2 regions of the Colwellia sp. BRX10-1 genome follow, and region 1 is predicted to be linked to the other one. Evidence: predicted binding sites of a transcription regulator. Region 1 holds the regulator's gene; the other holds the start of a gene.
What was found. Region 1 encodes LexA, which represses DNA repair genes until DNA is damaged. Its sites were predicted from a motif close to TACTGTATNNNNATACAGTA; they were not measured.
Positions count from the first base shown of each region.

Region 2: a site for LexA is predicted at 1,162-1,181, ahead of dinB (DNA polymerase IV). Genes of this name have one in related genera too.

Region 1 covers NZ_JACGWC010000002.1:149,588-153,283, forward strand. Annotated here, with positions in the region: gene coxB (cytochrome c oxidase subunit II) at 1-985, opposite strand, end outside; gene lexA (transcriptional repressor LexA) at 1,551-2,186, opposite strand; gene H4J75_RS03145 (alpha/beta fold hydrolase) at 2,263-3,081, opposite strand; gene H4J75_RS03150 (DUF6942 family protein) at 3,457-3,696, shown strand, end outside.
Region 2 covers NZ_JACGWC010000026.1:20,185-23,880, reverse strand. Annotated here, with positions in the region: gene dinB (DNA polymerase IV) at 1-1,061, opposite strand, end outside; gene H4J75_RS16500 (HupE/UreJ family protein) at 1,299-2,429, shown strand; gene metH (methionine synthase) at 2,551-3,696, opposite strand, start outside.

The sequences.
Region 1 (3,696 bases):
CAATACTACCCGTAGCAACTGGACTTCCTTTAAGTGCAGGAAATGCAGGAGGTAGACCAGCACCAGAAACTTGATGACAGGCAGCACAGTGGGCAATATAGGTAGTTTCACCCAAGGTCATCAATTCATCCATTGATGCGGAAGCGTTAAGAGATGCTTTCTCAGCAGCAGCGGCTTGAGCGTTGAGTTGGTGTTGTTCATCAAGCCATTTTGCATAGTCTGCTTCAGACTTTACTTCGACAACAATTGGCATAAAACCATGGTCTTTGCCACAAAGCTCAGCACACTGACCTCGGTATATCCCAGGCTTGTCAACTTTTGTCCATGCTTCATTAATAAATCCTGGGTTAGCATCTTGCTTTACAGCAAAAGCAGGTACCCACCAAGCATGAATAACGTCGTCAGAAGTGATTAAAAATCGTACTTTTTTATTAACTGGAATGACAAGGTGTTTATCAACTTCGAGTAGGTAATTTTCACCTTTGACTTTATCGCCAGCATCAACATTAAGGTGTTTACCTTCTTGTGTTTCATACTGTGATCTTGGCGTCGATAAAACGGAGTAGAACTCAATATCTTGATCAAAATATTTGTAATGCCATTTCCACTGAGAGGCGGTAACTTGAATGGTAACGTCAGAATCGTCGTTATTTTCCATTTCAATCAGTGTTTTTGTTGCTGGTACAGCCATAGCGATAAGAATGACAATGGGAATTGCTGTCCAGAGGATTTCTACTTTTGTACTTTCATGAAAATCTGCTGATTTAGCCCCTTTGGATTTTCGATGGAAAACCATTGACCAAAACATAGCACCAAAAACGACCACACCAATTGCTACACATATATACATTGCGAGCATATGTAGATCGTAAACATCTCTACTTACTTCTGTTACACCCTTGGTCAGATTTAATTGCATATCTGCCCAAGCTGAACTGGAAAGAACACTCCCCAACAACAGCCAACCTAGGTTACGTCTTTTCACACGACATCTCCTTCACCCTATAAAAGTTTAAAACTTGATACCTAGGACAAAACACATCCTTTAGTACGGATTTTTATTATTTTCTTAGCGATTTTGTTATCAACCAGTTAGCGTCGACAACATCGCCTTATATTTATATTTGTACACATTCCAAACTAGAATTACTTAAAAGTTGATCTGGGTCAATTTAAAAATCGAGCTATTTTAAAATAAAAACCAATAAAAACAATAGAGTATCAACTCTAATACAAGCAAAGGCCTAATAACAAAGGGCTGTAGCCGTAGTATTAAAAATAAACAGCTGAGTATAAATACGCGTATTGCAAAAATTGATCTTGGTTGTTTTTTAATCAGAGAAAGATAAAGTTGTTTGAATGGGCTTTAGAATGAAAATTATTCTTAGTAAAGAGAAAGGTTTGCATGAAAAGAATACGAAAGGTTAGAAAAGCAAACTTTAGCCTATTTTATACACTAAAGTTTGCGGAGCAGTTTGACGTAATTAATACTATATTTGTTAGATAAATTGATTTAGTTACCACCAAGTTTATTGGATAGGTTAACTTAACTACATCCAGTCTGCCGAGCGAATAACGCCAACAGCCAACCCTTCAATATTAAACTCTTGATCAGACAAATCGACTTTTATAGGAGAGAAGTCATCATTTTCTGCATGTAAGTAAACGATGTTACCTTCTCGTTTATAACGTTTAACCGTAACATTTTCTTCGACACGAGCAACAATTACTTGGCCATTCTGTACATCGGTCGTTTGATGAACCGCTAACAAGTCACCATCAAGTATGCCGATATTTTTCATGCTTTCGCCATTAACTCTCAATAAGTAATCAGCAGCTGGGTGGAACAAATTACCATCAACTTTGTAATGATCTTCAACATGCTCTGCAGCTAAAATAGGTTCACCTGCAGCCACTCTGCCGATTAAAGGTAAACCGGCTTCTTCCATTAACTTCTCAGTCAAACGAATGCCGCGAGAAGTACCTGGCAACATTTCTATATAGCCTTTTTTAGCCAAAGCTTTTAAATGTTCCTCTGCTGCATTTGCTGATTTAAAGCCAAAAAACTTGGCTATTTCAGCACGCGTTGGTGGCATGCCCGTATCGCTTATTTTGTCTTTGATCAGATCAAAAACTTGTTGTTGTCGGTTCGTTAGAGGGCGTAATTCGCTGATTTCATTTAGCATAGGGAGCCTGTAAATTTACACAGTTGTTACTGTGAGTATATACAGGTCGTTAGTAAAGGCAAGTTTTCTAGCCGAATTATTTTTGAAAACTCCCTGATTTTAAATAATGGATAACTTGTTCGATAACTTTTTCGTTTTTCATCATAAATGGATGGGTCGTTTCCATTTCAATGTGATCATTCATACCATCAAGTTTGGTACTAGCAACCGAAACTTTACCATCATCTTTATCAGGAATAAGTGTTGATAATATCCAATTAATACTTTGATTACCGGCAATAACACCCAAATCAAAATTAGCATTGCCAAGGTTACTAGGGACACTGAATTCGCCGGTACCTAATTGCATACCCGCATCACCATTGATGAAACTAAAACCAGGTGTATTTTTTAGTTTATCAACAACTTCACTGCCTTTGTTTGGTGGACCTAGCATCACGACTTTATGTAAATTAGGTATTTTATGCATACTTAAATATTGGCGAACTAATATACCGCCCATTGAATGGGTAACAAAGTTAACTTGGCGATTTTCACAAATTAATAGCGCTTTAGAAATCACTTTTTCAGCCAACTCTTCTATCGAATAATCTCTAGAAGGGTAGTTGATATTTATCACAAAATATCCTTCTGCTAACAATCGTTTTTCAATAGCTTTCATGGAGTTAGCCGAACGTGCAAGCCCATGCAGTAAAATTACACATTCACCATTAGCTAAAGAATCTGCTGGCTCTTCAAAAGAAGCTTGAATTTTATAGCCACGTTCAACCGAAGTATCTAAGCTTTCTTGTTCAATCATATTTTTTAAACGAGTTTCTGCATCAGTAATTTTTTTACTAAATTGTTCTTTAAGTAGCGCTAGGTCTGACTTAAGTGCTGCAATTTTTTCATTCATAGCTGCGCTCCATCATTTTTTTTTAGAATTCATTATTGATACTGTAGTCATGTTAAACAGCAGCTAAGCAATATATTTTTAGCTGCCACAAATATAAAATATAAAACAGTTTTCTCCAACAAAATTTGAAGCCATTACCCTTGTAATGTCATTTTTTTCGATAAACTTCTCGCGTGGACCTTTAAATAGCCATAGAAAGCTATACGATATTAACATTTTATATTAGTTATCTGTTAGACATTGATAATCTTCAATCGATCTAACTTTACCAGTAACTACATACATTCAAGCAAAAAAATTTTAAGGACGTTTTACTTGTCTCGATTATAAATTTACAATTCAACATACCCCCCACGTAAAATGAGTTAAGTACCATTGAATGTTATTGGTTTAGGTTGCTCAAACTTTAGCGTCGCCGTTTATATTGGCAATAAACCGAGTATGCTTGAATATCAGCAATTATCTTGTCTATCGCCGCTAACCTTGGGCGAAATAGAGATGGTTAATCAAGCTTGTGGCAATGGTTGGCGGAAAGTTTTCAATGTTTATGCGAAGCTGCTTTACGCACTCGATAAAGAAAAATTCGCTTACTCAACACTTGCGCCAACTTGGCAA
Region 2 (3,696 bases), on a different contig from region 1:
TATAAACTAAAACAAAGCTGCTGTGTTTCTTTGTTATTATGCTCAGCAAAACCTAGCGTTAATCCTATTAAACGTATTCCCCTAGATTGACTACGCAACAGTGCTTTTAACAGTAATTGTTTAAAGGTGTTTTCATCACAGTGGCTGCTTTGCTGCTCAACTGTTGTTTGGGTAAAGTCATTAAACTTAAGTTTAATCCCTTGCTTACTAATAACCATATGTTGATGTTTTTCTAATCTCACTAAAAGCTTCTCATATAAAAGCTCAACGGCACTTTCACACTCTTTTTCACAAGACAAGTCTTGAGAAAAAGTGGTTTCTATCGCTAATGATTTTCTAACTCTGTCGGTTTCTAATTGGCGATGATCAATACCAAAACTTCGTTGATACAATGCAGGGGCAAACTTGCCGACAATAGGTGTTAATACGGCGACAGAACTTGCTCGTATATCTGCACATGACGAGAAGCCGTAGCCCAATAATTTTTGTGCTGTTTTTGGGCCAATACCCGGAATTTTTTTCAATGGTAAATTTTCAACGAAACCACTCACGTCTGCGGGCGTAACAACACATTGACCATTAGGTTTATTTTCATCACTGGCAATTTTAGCAATAAATTTATTAGGAGCAACACCTGCCGAGGCGGTTAGATTGAGTTCATTAAAAATATCACGACGTATTTGCTCCGCAATAAGCGTGGCACTGCCGTTAAACTCTTTGTTATGGGTAACATCAAGAAAGGCTTCATCAAGCGACAATGGTTCAATCAACTGAGTGTAACGTTGAAATATCGCCCTTATTTGTGCAGAAACTTCTTGGTAAACAGCCATTCTGCCTGAAACAATAACTAGCTCAGGGCAAAGTTGCATCGCCTTAATTGCTGGCATTGCCGAGCGAACACCAAATTTTCTTGCTTGGTAATTACACGTACACAAGACGCTTCGAGGCCCTGTACCGCCGACCGCAAGTGGCACATTACGTAAAGACTCATTGTCACGCATTTCAACAGCTGCATAGAAACAGTCCATATCTATATGTATTATTTTTCGGCTTTGAGTCATGTTTTAGTCATGTCTTAATTATAGTAATCATGTTTATCAAAAGTCCCTTATTTCGTTGTGAAAAAATAAAGCATATTTTCGCTATGGGCAACTCAACCTAAACTGTATACAAACACAGTATAAACTTTTAAGTTAATAGTTCAATACTGAAATAATAATTTGGCCACTGTTAATTTCATGCTAAATACGTTAATTTGTCGCTTTATTTTTTATCAATGACTAGCTGATATTACTTTTATGATTACGCGCCTTTTACAAACAACTTTTGCCCTATTACTACTTTTATCACCTGCACTAGTGAATGCTCACACCAATGAAGCTAATCAAGCAGAGCTAAAATTACTTGTAGATAATAACTACCAACTTAGTATCGATATTGATGTTTTGCATGTCATTAAAAGTCATCAAAAATCATCAGTAGATGAGGCAGATTTAATTAATCATCTAAAAAACCTCTCTTTAATTGAAATAAAGCAATTACTCTCAAAAATATTGCAAATAATAAATCAACAAAGCGCTTTTATTATTGATAAAGAAAGTGTGCTTGTTACCCCTTTTTCAGGGCTAACGGTATTTGAATTAAAAGCAAGACTTCGCGCTGACTCACCGACTAAAACCATTAAGCTATTGTCGCAGGGTCAATTGCCACAAAAAAGTAACAACGCAGCCTTGATATTTTCGCCCATCTTAGGGGATGTCTTATTAACAGTCAGCCGTTCAGAGAAATCTTTAGTGCTATCCGGCCAGAACAGCCATCACTTTTCTATTGATGATATCAAGGGTGGTGTACGTAAACTTTCAACAACCGAAATTAAGCTGCTTAATATTGTTGAGTATATCTATCAGGGCTTTGTACATATTCTGCCGCAAGGGCTTGATCATATTCTCTTTGTGCTCGCGCTATTTTTATTAGCCACTAAGACATCAACACTGCTCTGGCAGGTAAGTGCCTTTACTCTTGCCCATACCATTACGCTAGCTTTGGGTATATTTGGTATTATCAACCTACCCAGCAGCATTGTAGAGCCGCTTATTGCCTTATCAATTGCTTACGTGGCTATTGAGAATATTTTTTATCACAAACTAACAAAGTGGCGCTTACCCATTATCTTTGCTTTTGGTTTACTGCACGGTTTAGGGTTTGCAGCAGTACTTGTTGAACTGGGCTTACCCAAGAGTGAGTATGTCAGTAGCTTAATTTCATTTAATATTGGCGTTGAGTTGGGTCAAATAACGGTCGTTGCCTTAGCTTTATTAGCGACGCGCTGGTTTGCTAAAAAACCTCAATATAGACAATACGTGGTGATACCGTTAAGTGCGCTTATCGCCGTTATCGCTATTTATTGGTTTATCGAAAGAACCTTTTAATACGCAACACAGGACATATCATCGTTTAACATTGAGTAGTCAAATGAACAACGGCCTTAAACCTACTTTACCGAGATTTAAGGCCGTTGCCGTATAAACTAAATGATAATGACTCTATTAATTACTCAGGTTCATAATCCAAGTTAGCTGACAGCCAACGCTCTGCTTGTGGCAATGTCATCCCTTTTCGAGTCGCATAATTAATCACTTGGTCTTTAGCGACTTTAGCGACCGCAAAGTATTTTGATTCTGGGTGAGCAAAGTACCAACCACTAACCGCGGCTCCAGGCCACATGGCAAAACTTGAGGTTAGTTCCATGCCGATATTTTCTTCAACATTGAGTAGTTCCCACAACAAACCTTTTTCGGTATGCTCTGGACAGGCAGGATAACCCGGCGCAGGTCTGATACCTTGATATTTTTCACGAATTAAATCGTCATTAGCAAGCGACTCTTCAGGAGCATACCCCCAGTATTCTTTGCGAATTTTTTCATGGAGATATTCAGCACTCGCTTCTGCTAATCGGTCGGCAACAGCTTTAACTAAAATACTATTGTAGTCATCATGTTGAGCGGCGAACTCCTTCACTAGGTCATCACAACCATAACCTGCAGATACCGCGAAAGCACCAACATAATCTTTAATACCTGAGGTTTTATCCGCGATATAATCAGCCAAACAACGGTTAAACTGCCCTGCTGGTTTTTTACTTTGTTGACGTAATTGATGTAGTTTCATCAATTGCTTATCTCGGTTTTCATCTGCAAACAATATTAAATCGTCTTGTTGACGATGAGCTGGAAACAGACCAAAAACCGCTTTTGCCGTTAACTTTTTACTGTTAATAATATCGTCTAATAAAGCATTAGCATCATTAAATAGATTAGTTGCCTCTTCGCCGACCACTTCGTGTCGTAAAATAAGCGGATACTTGCCTGATAACTGCCAAGTCATGAAAAATGGCGTCCAATCGATGTAGTTTCGAATGACATTTAAATCAAGATTATCAAGTACCGTAATACCAAGTTTATTGGGTATTTTAGGGGTATAGTTTTCAAAACTTATCGGCGCAGCATTGGCGCGTGCATCTTCTAATGATATTAAGCTTGAACGTGGTCCTTTTTTATAATGACGCTCACGCACCCGCACATATTCATCATCTTGACGCGCTAAAAATGCAGCACGTTTCTCACTATCATCTGAAAGTAAGGTACTAACGACTGAAACTGAACGCGACGCATTAGGCACATATATCACCGGATGTTG